DNA from 2 places in the Agromyces chitinivorans genome. Region 2 is predicted to be linked to the other one. Evidence: riboswitches for the same ligand, from Rfam matches in the RefSeq annotation. Region 2 holds a riboswitch; the other holds the start of a gene.
The links. A riboswitch is a leader RNA that binds a small molecule or an ion and turns the genes downstream of it on or off. The one in region 2 is predicted to bind glycine.

Region 1 (7,326 bases), on a different contig from region 2:
TCGTGCAGCTCGTCCTCGGTCGAGCCGCCGAGCGGCTTGCGCGGGTTCCACATCGGCATGTGCTCCAGCGGCACGCCCATCGCCTTGGCCGTGTTGCGGCCGAGGTGCTGGTCGGGGAAGAACAGCACGCGCTGCCCGCGCTCGAACGCCCACTCGAGCACCGTCTCGGCGTTCGACGAGGTGCAGACGATGCCGCCGCGCTCACCGCAGAAGCCCTTGAGCGCCGCCGACGAGTTCATGTAGGTCACCGGGATGACCGGCACGCGGCCGTCGGCGTCGGGCTCGGTGCCGTAGACCTCCTCGAGCTGCTCCCAGCACTCCATGACGGAGTCGAGGTCGGCCATGTCGGCCATCGAGCAGCCGGCCGCGAGGTTGGGCAGGATCACGGCCTGCTCGGCGCCCGAGAGCATGTCTGCGGTCTCGGCCATGAAGTGCACGCCGCAGAACACGATCGCCTCGGCCTCGGGCTTCGCCTTGGCGGCGTTCGCGAGCTGGAACGAGTCGCCCACGAAGTCGGCGTGCCGCACCACCTCGTCGCGCTGGTAGAAGTGGCCGAGCACGACGACGCGGTCGCCGAGAGTCGCCTTGGCGGCCTCGATGCGCGCGTGCAGCTCGTCCTGCGAGGCCGTGCGGTACGACTCGGGCAGGTCGCCCTGGCGCGGCGAGCCGGTGGGGATCACGTCGCCCATCGACGAGCCGGGACCGTAGCCGATCGGCCCGCGGTCGAACTCCCACGGGCCCTTCGCGAGTTCGGGGGTGCAGGTCGCGCCGGCCTTCGACCCGGTCTGGATGAGCCGGATGCTGCGGTCGACGGATGCCGCGCGACGGGTCTCCACCTCGTCGCGGGCGGGGGGCGTTGCGATGGTCATGCTCTCATCCTCGGGTGGGGCAGGATCGGGTCGGACTCGACCCGATCGTCGTGCGCGCTGCGCAGCGCGCGGGTTCGGGCGAGCGGCCCGGCGTCGGCCAGGTCGATCGAGGCGTCGTACCGGTACAGCTTGGGCGGCCGGTGCGGGGTGCCCGACAGGCGCTCGCCGGTGTCGACGAGCGTGCCGGACGCTTCCATCGTGCGACGGAAGTTCGCGGGGTCGAGGCGGCGCTGCAGCACCGCCTCGTGCACCTCGCGCAGCTGCGCGAGCGTGAAGGTCTCGCCGAGGAACGCGTGCGCGATGCGCGCGTACTCCATCTTCGTGCGGAGCCGCCAGAGCGCGTACTCGACGATGCGGTTGTGGTCGAAGGCGAGCCGCCCGAGCGAGTCGGCGGCGCACCAGCGCACGTTCTCGTCGGCGGTGGCGCGCTCGGCCTCGTCCGACTGCACGAGTGCCCAGTACACGACCGACACCACGCGCCCGCCGGGGGAGCGTCCGATCGCACCGAACGTGTAGAGCTGCTCGAGGTACTTCGGCGCGAGGCCGGTCGTCTCGCCGAGGGTGCGCGCCGCGGCATCCGACAGCTCCTCGTCGTCGGGCAGCCAGCCGCCGGGCAGCGCCCAGTCGTCGAGGTAGGGGTCGCGCGTGCGGCGCACCAGCGGAATCCAGAGCGTGGGCAGTCCGGATGCCTCGTCGCGGCGCAGCGCGAAGATCACCGTCGACACGGCGAGGCGCGCGTCGTGCGTGCCCACGGGCTCCACCGGCATCCGCCCCACCCCCTAAGTGTCAGTCTGACTCGAAGACCGCGTCCATCTTAGTGTCACCCTGACCCGAACACAAACCGCCCCCGCGAACTTCCAGACCCGTCAATTCCCTGCGCTTTGGCGAGCCAGACCGCAGTTTCCTGACGGGTCTTGCGTGTCGGGTCACGTAGGTGGCTCGAGACCCGTCAGAAAACTGCGCTCCCAGCGGGGAGAGCGCAGCTTCTTGACGGGTCTCAGCGGGGCGGGGAACCAGGTCTGCCGCGTCTCTGGTCTTCAGGTGCGAGGCATGCGGAGTCGGCGTTCGATTCGCTCCACCGCGTCGCAGGAGGCCGTCGTCGTGAGCGTCGCGTCAACGTCGTCCGAGGTCAGGCGGATCATGTGCCAACCCGCGTCCTGGAGCCGTTCGATGCGTCGGATGTCACGACGGAAGCGTTCGCGCTCGCGATGCGTGTCGCCCTCGTACTCCACTCCGAGAAGGTCGTCCGGGTACGCGAGGTCGATCTCTGCGATGAGTTCGCCCTTCTCGTCGACGACTGGATGGTTCAGCACCGGCTCCGGCAATCCTGCACGGCAGAGCATGAGCCGAGCTTCGGTCTCCTTCGGTGAACGGGCGCCCGCGCGGACGTCGACGAGTGCATCGCGGGCGCGAGCCGCTCCGCGAAGGCGCGGCGTTCGCTCGATCGAACGCTGGAGCGCCTCGTCCTCGGTGAGGGCAGGGAGATCGCCGTAGGACCCGCGGGGCGACACCAAGTAGTCGCCGACCACGATGAGCTCGTCGACGGAGAGCATCCCGGCGAGGTGGCGCCAGGTGGTCGGAGCATCCGTCACCAGCAGGCCATCGACCTCGATGACCTTGGTGCATCGGCTCGACAGCTCGTGCCCGACGACCCCGCGAGTGCGGGGCCCGCGCCACTTCCCGACGCTCGAGACGTGGACACGCGGGTCTCGTTCCAGCCTGCGGGGGAGCGGACAGCCTAAGAGCAGTGCGGCCGTGGTGTGGCTGAAGCACTGACCCTCGGCGAGTCGCACCTGATAGGCCGACGCGAGCGGTGGTGCGTCTTGGGCGGACCGAACCCCGTGGAACGGAGCCACGATGTCGGGTGCGGCGAGCCGCCGATGTCCGACGCCGTGCTTCGCGGCATCCCCAGTCGTGAATGACACGCGGGACACGAGATCGGCGGGGAGTCGGCTCGGACTTCGCATGCTGACACTGTCTCCAACGAGCCGGACTTCGGCGGTGCCGCATGCGCACACCCCCCGAGAGGGTGCCCGTTCGCGCCTGTGGAGGACCTACCCCTGGTCGCCGATACAACGCCCGTCAAGAACCTGCGTTCTCAGCGCTGGGAGTGCAGGCTCTTGACGGGTCTCGAGACCACGGGGACGGGTCGTGCGCGAGACCCGTCAAGAAACTGCGCCATGAGGCGCGAGAGCGCAGGAGATTGACGGGTCTGGGGCCGGACCGGGCTCGCGCGCAGCGCGGGGCGAGGATTCCCGGATTCGGTTGGTAGGCTGTGCGCACAATCGCATATCGGGCCATCGACGCGTTGCGGGAGAGCCGGCTGGGCCGGCACCGAAGGAGCAAGCCTCCCCGCCAATCTCTCAGGTCACAGACCGCAGCGAGCAGGCCGCTCTGAAAAGCGGATGCCACGAGCATCCCGCCCACGGTGAAAGCGCACCCCACGGGGTCCGTGAAACTCTCAGGCACATGACAGAGGGGGAGTTCTCGACCGCGGCAGCATGCCGCGCGCGCCGTGCGACGACAGGAGAACTCCGTGACCGAACGCCTGAGCCCCCTCGATGCGATCCACCGCGCCGCCGGCGCGACCTTCACCGACTTCGCGGGCTGGCAGATGCCCGTGCGCTATTCGTCCGACCTCGCCGAGCACAAGGCGGTCCGCACCGCGGCGGGCATCTTCGACCTCTCGCACATGGGCGAGATCGTGGTCGTCGGGCCCGAGGCCGACCGCGCGCTCGACTACGCGCTCGCCGGCAAGCTCTCGGCCAGCGCCGAGGGTCAGGCGAAGTACACGCTGCTGCTCGCGCGCCACGGCGGCGTGATCGACGACCTCGTGGTCTACCGCACGGGGGCCGACCGCTTCCTCGTCGTCGCCAACGCCGCCAACGCCGCCCACGTCGCCGACGAGCTGCGCGCCCGCACGGCGCCGTTCGACTGCGAGGTGTTCGACGAGTCCGACGACGTCGCCCTTGTCGCGGTGCAGGGGCCGAAGGCCCTCGAGATCCTCACCACGACGCCCGGCTTCGGCATCCAGGGCGACGGCAACGACCACGACGACTTCGTGCATGCCGTCACCGGAATGAAGTACTACCGCGCCGTCGCGGCCGAGTTCGCCGAGCAGCCGGTGCTCGTCGCGCGCACCGGCTACACGGGCGAGGACGGCTTCGAGCTCTACGTCTCGCCCGACCAGGCGCCCGCCCTCTGGGAGGCGCTCGTCGAGGCCGGCGAGCCGCTCGGGCTCGTGCCGGCGGGCCTGGCCAGCCGCGACACGCTGCGCCTCGAGGCGGGCATGCCGCTCTACGGGCACGAGCTCACCCGCGACACGTTCCCGGCGCAGGCGGGGCTCGGGCGCGTCGTCGCGCTCGCCAAGGAGGTCGACTTCGTCGGCCGCGCCGCGAGCGAGGAGGGGCCGGCGGCGGATGCCCCGGTGCTGGTCGGGCTCGCGAGCGAGGGCCGCCGCGCGGGCCGCGCCGGGTACGCGCTGTTCGACGGCGAGGGGGCGGATGCCTCCGAGGTCGGCGTGATCACGAGCGGCGCGCTGTCGCCCACGCTCGGCCACCCGATCGCCATGGCCTACGTCGCTCCGCGTCACGCGGCGACGGGCACCGCGCTGTATGTCGACGTGCGCGGCACGCGCATCGCCGCATCCGTCGTCGACCTGCCCTTCTACCGCCGCGAGCAGTAGCCGCGCCGTCCGGCGAACCCGCCACCCACCACGAACCGCACCGCCCACCGAGCACCGCGACCCACCGATCCGAGGGGAACCCCATGACCGACCTGAACGACCTGAAGTACACGAGCGACCACGAGTGGGTGCTCGTCGACGAGGATCCCGCGGAGGGCGTCGACGCGGGCGGCGTGGTCGTGGGCATCACCGCCTACGCCGCCGAGAAGCTGGGCGACGTCGTGTTCGTCGAGCTGCCCGCGGTCGGCACGGCCGTCGCCGCAGGCGACGTCGTGGGCGAGATCGAGTCGACGAAGTCGGTGGGCGAGCTCATCTCGCCGGTCGACGGCACCGTGACCGAGGTGAACGAGCGCGCGGTCGAGGAGCCCGAGCTGCTCAACAGCGACCCCTTCGGCGACGGCTGGCTGATCAAGGTCACGGTCGCGGAGATCCCGGCGGACCTGCTGAGCCTCGAGCAGTACCGCGAGGTCACGGGCGAGTGAGCGGCACGTACGACCTCGACGCCTTCGGCCGTCGCCACATCGGCACGACCCGCGACGACCAGGCGCTGATGCTGGCGACCCTCGGCTACGACTCGCTCGACGCGCTCGTCGACGCGGCGGTGCCGAGCTCGATCCAGATGCGCGAGGTCATCTCCTCGTCCATCCCCGAGGCCGCGACCGAGCGGCAGGCGCTCGCCGAGCTCCGCGCGATCGCCGACGAGAACACCGTGCGCACGTCGATGATCGGCCTGGGCTACTTCGGCACGATCACCCCGGCCGTGATCCAGCGCAACGTGCTCGAGAACCCCTCCTGGTACACGGCCTACACGCCGTACCAGCCCGAGATCTCGCAGGGCCGCCTCGAGGCGATGCTGAACTTCCAGACCATGGTCGCCGACCTCACCGGGCTCGACACGGCGAACGCCTCGATGCTCGACGAGGGCACCGCGGTGGTCGAGGGGATGCTCCTGGCACGCCGCGCCTCGAAGGCGAAGACGGCCCGGTTCGTGGTCGACGCCGACGCGCTGCCGCAGACGCTCGCGCTGCTGCGCTCGCGCGCCGAGGCCGTGGGCATCGAGCTCGCGGAGCTGCCGCTCGCCGAGACCGACCCGGCCGGGCTGGGGGAGTGCTTCGGCGTGTTCGCGCAGTACCCCGGGGCATCCGGCCGCATCTGGGACCCGTCGGCCGTGTTCGAGGCCGTGCACGCGGGCGGCGGCATCGCCGTCGCCGCGGCAGATCTCCTCGCGACGACGCTCGTCACCCCGCCCGGCGAGCTCGGCGCGGACGTCGCCGTGGGCACCTCGCAGCGCTTCGGCGTGCCGATGGGCTTCGGCGGGCCGCACGCGGGCTTCATGGCCGTGCGGAAGGGCCTCGAGCGCCAGCTGCCGGGGCGCCTGGTGGGGGTGTCGCAGGATGCCGCGGGGCATCCGGCGTACCGGCTCAGCCTGCAGGCGCGCGAGCAGCACATCCGCCGCGAGAAGGCGACCTCGAACATCTGCACCGCGCAGGTGCTGCTGGCCGTGATGGCGTCGATGTACGCCGTCTACCACGGCCCCCGCGGCCTGCGCGCGATCGCGGCCCGCACCGCGGGAATGGCGCACCTGCTCGCCGAGCAGCTCGCCGACCTCGGCCAGACCGTCGTGCACGACGCCTTCTTCGACACGCTCAGCGTCGTCGTGCCCGGCACGGCAGATCGCGTCGTCGAGCGCGCCCGCGAGCTCGGTGTGCACCTCTGGGCCGCCGACGAGGCGACCGTGCAGGTCTCGGTCGACGAGACCACGACGTTCGACGAGCTGCACCTCGTCACCCGCGCCTTCGGCGGGCCCGAGGAGCGCGGCGAGGCGGCACTGACCGGCTCGGCCATCCCCGAGGCCCTCAGCCGCAGCACGGCCTACCTCGAGCACCCTGTCTTCAATACGCACCACTCCGAGACCGCCATGATGCGGTACCTGAAGCTCCTCGGCGACCGCGACTACGCGCTCGACCGCGGCATGATCCCGCTCGGCTCGTGCACCATGAAGCTGAACGCCGCAACCGAGATGCAGGCGGTCACCTGGCCGGAGTTCGCGAACCTGCATCCGTTCGCCCCCGAGGCCGACGTGGTCGGCTCGCTCGCGCTCATCGAGCAGCTCGAGTCGTGGCTTGCCGAGGTGACCGGGTACGACACCGTCTCGCTGCAGCCGAACGCGGGCAGCCAGGGCGAGCTCGCGGGCCTGCTCGCGATCCGCGGCTACCACCACGCCAACGGCGAGCCGGAGCGCACGGTGTGCCTCATCCCGCAGAGCGCGCACGGCACCAACGCGGCATCCGCCGTGCTGGCCGGCATGCGCGTGGTGGTCGTGGCCTGCGACGACCGCGGCAACGTCGACCTCGACGACCTGCGCGCCAAGATCGACGCGAACGCCGCCGAGATCGCGGCGCTCATGATCACCTACCCGTCGACGCACGGCGTCTACGAGCACGACGTGGTCGACATCACGCAGGCCGTGCACGACGCCGGCGGCCAGGTCTACGTCGACGGCGCGAACCTCAACGCGCTGCTCGGCACGGCCCGGTTCGGCGACTTCGGCGGCGACGTGTCGCACCTGAACCTGCACAAGACGTTCTGCATCCCGCACGGCGGCGGCGGCCCCGGCGTCGGCCCGGTCGCAGCGAAGGCGCACCTCGCGCCGTACCTGCCCGGCCACCCGATGGCGCAGCGCGCCGACCACCGCGAGCTCGTGCACGGCGGCGGCCCGGTCTCGGCGGCGCCGTACGGCAGCCCGTCGATCCTCCCGATCTCGTGGGCGTA
Region 2 (7,326 bases):
CGGATGTGCGCGTAGCCCGTGGCGATGCCGTTGCCGTGGTCGATCTTGATGAAGTTGCCGTAGGTGCCGGAGTAGCCCGCGTAGACGACGACGCCGGAGTGGGCGGCGTAGATGGGCGCGGAGCATCCGGTCGCCAGGTCGGTCGCGTAGTGGAAGCCGCCGGAGCACCCGCCCGGGGTGCAGATGCTGGTGCGCGGGCCGTAGGTGCCGCTGATGTACCCGTACGCCGGGATCGCCCAGCCCTGGCTGCTCGTGGTGCCGCCCGCGAGGCCGCCTCCACCGCCCGACGCCGCCGCTGCGGCGGCCGCCGCAGCGGCCCGCGCCGCCGCCGCAGCCGCAGCCTTGCGCCGGCGCTCCTCTTCTTCCTTGCGCTTGCGCTCGCCCTCCTGGTAGGCGGCGATCGTGGTCGCCTCCTTGTCCTTGAGGTACTTCAGCTGCTGCTCGAGCTCGATCTTCTTGTCCTCGGACTCGGCGAGCGCCGCCTCGGCGGCGGCCTGCGCCTCCTGCGCGGCGACGAGCGCCTCCTCCGCCGCGATGCGGAGCTGTTCGCGCTCGTCGCGCGCGACGGCGGCCTGCTCCCCGAGCGCCTTCGCGGTGTTCGCGGCCTGCTGCGCCTCCTCGTAGACGCCTGCCGTGCGCTCGACCATCTTGCTCATGTTGCCCAGCTTCGAGAGCAGCTCGTCGGTCTCGGCCGCGGTGCCGGCCTCCAGCATCATGTTGATGCCGAGGTCGGTGCCGCCTGCGCGGTACAGCTGCGCGGCGAGCTGGCCGGCGTTGTCCTCGGCCTCGGCCGCCTCGGCCGCGGACTCGTCGGCCTGCTGCTGGATCTCCTCGGCACGCCGGTTCGCCTCGTCGAACGCCTGCTGGGCGGCGAGCAGCTCGTCGGTACGCCGCTCGGCCTCGGCCCGGGTCTCCTCCACGCGCACCTCGAGCTGCGCGATCAGGTCGGTGATCTCCGAGACCGCGGCAGCGCCGGCGGCGGTGTTCGCCTTGGCCTTCTTGACCTCGTCCCAGGTCGGGTAGTCGGCGGCGTTCGCGGGTGCGGGCGCGGCGACGGACATCGACGCGACGATGAGCAGGGCGCCGAACACCCCGATGGCGCGGCGGAGGCCGGGCAGGGCGGTTCCGACGCGCCGCGCGCGTCGCGGTGCGACCTGCGTCGCCTCCCCCGCCCCGTCTGCCATGGTTCCCCGTTCCCGCCGTTCGGCCGGTTTCGTCACGATCGTCACATCCGTCACATCCGCAACGTCAGCCACAGTAACAACGGACCGCCTGATCCTCGGTATTGCCGGCCGACGTGGTGCTCGGCCCCCGGACGAGGGACGTGCCGAGCGCGACGCTACCCGGGGTCCGGGCCCCCGCCGGGAGCGCCGACGGCCCGTCGCGGGATCGGTTCCGGCCTCGTTTTGGAATCTGGCGGAACTGCCCGTATGCTTGGCTGTCGGCGGTCGCGTCCAGCGCGACACCCGGCCCCATCGTTTAGCGGCCTAGGACACCGCCCTTTCACGGCGGCAGCACGGGTTCGAATCCCGTTGGGGTCACGCTGAACGAAGGTTACAATTCAATACGCAAGGCCCTGTGGCGCAGTTGGTTAGCGTGCCGCCCTGTCACGGCGGAGGTCGCGGGTTCAAGTCCCGTCAGGGTCGCTTCGGCGGATGGGCTCTCCTCGAGAGCCCATCTCCGTATGGGGAACATCTTCGGATGCCCCGCCTGAAACGCATCGTCGGATGCACCAGGCTCTGTAGCTCAGTTGGTAGAGCGCACGACTGAAAATCGTGAGGTCACGGGATCGACGCCCGTCGGAGCCACCAGAACGAGAAGCCCGGGTTCGCCCGGGCTTCTTCGCGTCTCCGGGTGCCGCGGCGCGGCACCGCCCCGCCGCGCTCAGCACTCGATGACGTTCACGGCGAGTCCGCCGAGCGAGGTCTCCTTGTACTTGCGCTTCATGTCGGCGCCGGTCTCGCGCATGGTCGCGATGGCCTGGTCGAGCGAGACGTGGTGCGTGCCGTCGCCGTGCAGGGCGATGCGCGCGGCGTTGATCGCGGTGCTGCTCGCGATGGCGTTGCGCTCGATGCACGGGATCTGCACGAGCCCGCCGATCGGGTCGCAGGTGAGGCCGAGGTGGTGCTCGATGCCGATCTCGGCGGCGTTCTCGACCTGCTCCGGGGTGCCGCCGAGCAGCGCGCAGAGCCCCGCGGCCGCCATGGAGCAGGCCGAGCCGACCTCGCCCTGGCAGCCGACCTCCGCGCCCGAGATCGACGCGTTGCGCTTCAGCAGCAGGCCGATGGCCGCGGCCGTCAGCAGGAAGCGCACCACGGCGTCGTCGCCGAGCTCGCCGACGAACCGGTCGGCGTAGTGCAGCACCGCGGGCACGATGCCCGCCGCGCCGTTCGTCGGCGCGGTCACCACGCGGCCGCCCGCGGCGTTCTCCTCGTTGACCGCGAGCGCCCACAGGCTGACCCAGTCCATCGCGCCGCTCGGACCCGACTCGCCCGCCGCGGACAGCTTCCGGGCGAGGCCGGGCGCGCGCCGGCGCACGCGCAGCGATCCCGGCAGGAACTCCGCCTCCGCGGAACATCCGCGCTCGACGCACTCCCGCATGACGCGCCAGACCCGCAGCAGCTCCTCGCGGACCTCGGCCTCGGGCCGCCGCGCGCACTCGTTCGCGAGCATCGCCTGCGCGATGTCGATCCCCTCGGCTCGACACGTCGCGAGCAGCTCGGCGCCGGACGCGAACGGGAACGGCACGTCCGCGCGCTGCTCGACGACGGTCGGGCGGCCGCCGAGGTCGTCGGCGACGAAACCGCCGCCCACGGAGTAGTACGTCGCCGTGCGCAGCGTCGCGCCGGCGCCGTCGAACGCCTCGCAGGTCAGGGCGTTCGGGTGCCCCGGCAGCCGCTTCCGGCGGTGGAGGACCACGTCCTCGTCGGGATCGAACGCGATGCGCTGCGACCCGCCGAGCAGCAGCGTCCGCTCCGCCGCGACCCGCGCCACCCGGGCGCCGACACTCGCCGCGTCGACCGTCTCCGGGTGCTCGCCGGCGAGGCCGAGGACGACCGCGGCATCCGACCCGTGCCCACGCCCCGTGGCACCGAGCGAGCCGAGGAGCTCGACCCGCACGCGCGCGACCTCCGCGAGCATCCCGTCCGCGGCGAGGCCGTCGACGAACCTGCGAGCGGCGCGCATCGGCCCGACCGTGTGCGAGGAGGACGGCCCGATGCCGATCGTGAACAGGTCCAGCGCGCTCGGCATCGGCGCGGACTCCGCGATCGGGGACGCGGCTGCGGGCCGCATCCGCTCTGCTGCGGTCGTCGGAGGGTGGGTCATCGGAACTCCCGGGTCGGGGCCGGCCGCGCCGGCGTCGGGTGGTTCCTCCCCGCTCTGTCGATGACCTGAGAGATTCGCGCGGCTCGCGCCGCCTTGCCCCGTCGGTGAGCAGACCGTGGCCTGCTGCTTTCCAGAGTTCCCTGTCGTGGCGGTACGGGTGCCTGAGAGATTCCCGGGGAGGGGCTTGCTCCTACGGCGCCGCCCGGGCGGACCCGGCGGGCTCTCCCGCCACGATGCGGGTATTCAGTTCGCTGTTCGTCACGCTAACACGCGGCGCGTCAGCGCGCGCCCGAGGCAACGACCTCGATCACCCCGTCGTCCAGCCCCGGCGCCGGTTCGGCACCGCCGAGGCCGAGCACCGTCGACCAGAAGTACCGGCGCCACACCGGGGCCAGGCCCGCATCGTGGATCGGCAGGACCCACCGCGGCGCGACGCGACGCACGAACTCGACGGTGTCGCCGAGGCGCGCCCACGGCGCGGCGATCGGCACCGCCAGCAGGTCGACCCCCTCCGGCACCGCCGCGTACGAATCGCCCGGATGGAACAGCGAGACCCCGTCGCGCTCGGCGAGCACGAACCCGAGGTTGCCCGGCACGGGCAGCTCCGGGTGGATGGCATCGTGCGTGCCGCCGACCGCGCGCACCGTGAGCCCGGGCAGGTCGAGGTGCCGCCCCGCCTCCATCGCGACGGTCGCGCTCCAGCGCTCCCCCGCCCTCGCGATGACCTCCGGCAGTGCGCAGAGCACCGCGTTCGGATTGCGCGCGTGCAGCGCGGCGAGCCGGTCGGGATCGAAGTGGTCGGCGTGGGCGTGCGTGACGGCGACCACGTCGACCCCCTCGAGCGCGAACGCCGACTCGTCGGCGTACGACCCCGGATCCAGCAGCATCCGCACCTCGTCGCACTCGACGAGCAGCGCCGCATGACCGTGACGGGTGACCCTCATCGCGCGCACCCGACCGCCGGTTCGGCCGGACGCGTCATCCGAGGATCCAGGACCACGTGTCGCGCGTGTACTGCTTCACCTCGGTCGAGGGCCCGATCGCGGGTGGGAACCGGTCGCGCCACTCGTAGGGCCGGGTGGCGTCGATGATCATGCGCGAGTTCGTGCCCTTGCGATCGGGATGGATCGCGGGGTCGAGGTGTCCGCTCAGCGCCCCGGTGAGGATGATCGTGTCGCGCTCCGGATCCGCCCGCGTCGAGACCGCCCAGATCACCTCGTGCAGGTCGGTGATGTCGATGTCGTCGTCGACCACCACCACGATGCGACCGAGGTAGTTGGCCTGGCGCACCTGCGCCGCGACCGTGCCGACCTGCCGCGAGTGCCCCTGGTACTTCTGGGAGATCGCGATGACGTTGAAGAGCCGGCAGCCGCCGACGCTGTGCGTCCAGGCCGCGGTCACGCCGGGGATCCCCGCGGCCGTGATCTCGCGCTTGAGATTGGCACTGCGGCCGTACTGCTGGAACCGCTGGGCCTCGTAGGGCGGCTTCTCGGGCGGGCAGCCGAGGATGATCGGGTTGTTGCGGTAGTAGACCGCACTCACCTCGAACACCGGCTCGGGTCGCGCGGTCGAGGCGTAGTACCCCGTCCACTCGCCGAACGGCCCTTCGATGCGCTCCTTGTCGTGGCGGAGGAACCCCTCGATCGCGATCTCGGCGTCGGCGGGGATCGGCAGGCCCGTGAACCGGCCGGTTATGGTCGGGATCGGGCTGCCCTGCACACCTCCGACCCACTCGAGCTCGTTCACCCCGTTCGGGATCTCGAGGCCGCTCGCCATGAACTGCAGCGGATCGAGCCCGGCGACGATCACGGCGGGCATGTCTTCGCCGTTGTCGAAGTAGCCGTCGCGGTGGAGGCGGCCGTGCTTGCCGGGCGAGATGTACAGCCCCGTGGTGCGCTCGTCGTGCACCTGCACGCGGTACGCGCCCATGTTCACGATGCCGTCGTCGCGGCCGCGCGTGATGATGCCGCAGCCGGTGCCGATGTACGGGCCGCCGTCCTCCGGGTGCCAGAGCGGGGTGGGGAACTTCCACAGGTCGATGTCGTCGCCGGTCATCACGTTCTCGGTGATCGGGCCCTCCGCCACCTCCTCGGTCGGCAGCGGCACGGCCTCGTCGAGGTGCCGGCCCCACGCGTCGCAGAGCGCGAACGTGCCGATGTCGGCGGGGAGCCCGAGCGTCGCCGCGAGTCGCGCGCGGTTGCCGAGCGAGTTCACCAGCACCCGCCACCCCGGCTCGTAGCCCGGGATGCGGTCGAACAGCACCGCAGGCGAGTCCTCGGTGTGGTGCAGCATCTCCGAGACGTGGCCGATGCTCGCCTCGGCGTCGACGCCCTCCACCACGCGCAGCTCGCCGAGCCGATCCATCTCCGCGAGCCACCGGCGCAGCCCGGTCGGCGCGTCGCCGCGGTCGTCGAAGGGCACCGCCTCCGCGTCACCGCGTCCGGGCATCGAATGGGTCGTCAGGGTGTCGGTCACGAGTCCTCCTCGATCGTGCTGATGCTGATGCTGATGCGGCCGGGACGGCGGGGCGGGCGGACGCCCACGCCTCCCGGGGTCATTCGAACGCCCCGCGACCGGGTTGCCACGGCGTGAGCTTCTGCTGCGCCCACGCCGCGAGTCCCTGGATCGCGACGGCGATGATCATGATGATGAAGATGGGTACGAACATCTGCGCGGTGAGGTACTCGATCGCGAAGAGCTCGATCATGCCGCCCACGCCGACCAGCGTCGACGTGATCTCCGCCACGATCACGCCCGACCACGCCTCCGCGAACGCCTGGCGGCCACCGGCCACCATGAACGGCGAGGCGGCGGGCAGGACGATGCCGCGGATGATCTGCCGCTCGTTCGCCGTGTAGGCGACGCCGGCGTCGATGAGCGCCTTGTCGACCGCCCGGACGCCGGCCATGGTGTTGATGATCACCGGCCAGACCGCGGAGAGGACGACGTACGCGTACCGGAACTGCCAGTCGAAGCCGAGCACGATGATCATGAGCGGCACGAGTGCCACGTGCGGCAGGGAGTACAGGAACGTCACGTACGGGTCGAGTGCGAATGCCACCGGCTTCCACCGGCCCATCGCGATGCCGATCGGCAGGCCGATGGCGAGTGCCGTGGCGAGGCCCGCGACGAGCAGCAGCAAGGAGGTGAGCAGCGGCCCCCAGACGACGCCGGTGACGAACAACTGGTCCCACGCCGCCACGAAGATCTCCGACGGCGGCGCGGTGAGCGCCCGGTTGATGTCCTTGGCGGTGAACTCCCAGAGCAGGAGCACGAACACGAGCATGCCGACCCGGATGCTCCACTGCCCGACGGGCGTGCTCGTGAAGCGGTTCTTGCGCGACGCACGGCGCAGGTGCGCCTGCGCGGCCTCGGTCTGGGCGCTCATTGGCGCACCCCCTTGATCCGGGTCAGCCACGATCGGCGATGTGCATGGTTCCACGGCTCGGTCAACCGGACGTTGAGCCGGGCCATGAACTCCTGGATCACGACGGCGATGAGGCCGAGCAGCACGATCGCCACGAACATCGCGTCGATCTGGAAGTACTTGGCGTACAGCGTGATCAGGTTGCCGATGCCGCCCGCCGAGGTCGCGACCTCCGCGAGGACGACGCCGGTGAGCCCCTGCCCGAGACCGAGCCGGAACCCGCTGAAGACGTAGGGCAGGCTCGACCGCAGCATGATGCTCCGGTAGACCTTGAACGGCGACGCGCGGAACGCGCGGCCCACGTCGAGCAGTCCCCGCGGCACCTCCTTTCCGCCGAGGTAGGTGTTCAGCAGGATCGGGAACACCGCACCGAGGAAGACGATGCCCACCCGCATCTCGAAGCTGATGCCCAGCCAGAGCACGAGCACCGGGATGAGCGTGATGCGCGGCGTGGAGTAGAGCGCGTAGACGTAGGGCGCCAGCGCGATCTCGACGACCTTGCTGAACGACATCAGCAGTCCGAGCGGCACGCCGACCACCACGGAGAGCGCCATGCCCGCGAACAGGCCGCG

Region 1: another riboswitch for glycine. It lies ahead of gcvT (glycine cleavage system aminomethyltransferase GcvT); the one in region 2 lies ahead of ABZK10_RS01835 (L-serine ammonia-lyase).

The regions. Positions count from the first base shown of each region.
Region 1 covers NZ_JBEPJZ010000002.1:809,647-816,972, reverse strand. Annotated here, with positions in the region: gene nadA (quinolinate synthase NadA) at 1-869, opposite strand, end outside; gene ABZK10_RS16560 (NUDIX hydrolase) at 866-1,636, opposite strand; gene ABZK10_RS16555 (putative endonuclease domain-containing protein) at 1,907-2,398, opposite strand; glycine riboswitch at 3,171-3,257, shown strand; glycine riboswitch at 3,259-3,352, shown strand; gene gcvT (glycine cleavage system aminomethyltransferase GcvT) at 3,406-4,554, shown strand; gene gcvH (glycine cleavage system protein GcvH) at 4,638-5,036, shown strand; gene gcvP (aminomethyl-transferring glycine dehydrogenase) at 5,105-7,326, shown strand, end outside.
Region 2 covers NZ_JBEPJZ010000001.1:371,051-378,376, forward strand. Annotated here, with positions in the region: gene ABZK10_RS01815 (M23 family metallopeptidase) at 1-1,184, opposite strand, end outside; tRNA gene ABZK10_RS01820 (tRNA-Glu) at 1,469-1,541, shown strand; tRNA gene ABZK10_RS01825 (tRNA-Asp) at 1,573-1,646, shown strand; tRNA gene ABZK10_RS01830 (tRNA-Phe) at 1,736-1,811, shown strand; gene ABZK10_RS01835 (L-serine ammonia-lyase) at 1,885-3,252, opposite strand; glycine riboswitch at 3,380-3,463, opposite strand; glycine riboswitch at 3,467-3,565, opposite strand; gene ABZK10_RS01840 (MBL fold metallo-hydrolase) at 3,606-4,271, opposite strand; gene ABZK10_RS01845 (UbiD family decarboxylase) at 4,306-5,802, opposite strand; gene ABZK10_RS01850 (ABC transporter permease) at 5,882-6,715, opposite strand; gene ABZK10_RS01855 (ABC transporter permease) at 6,712-7,326, opposite strand, start outside.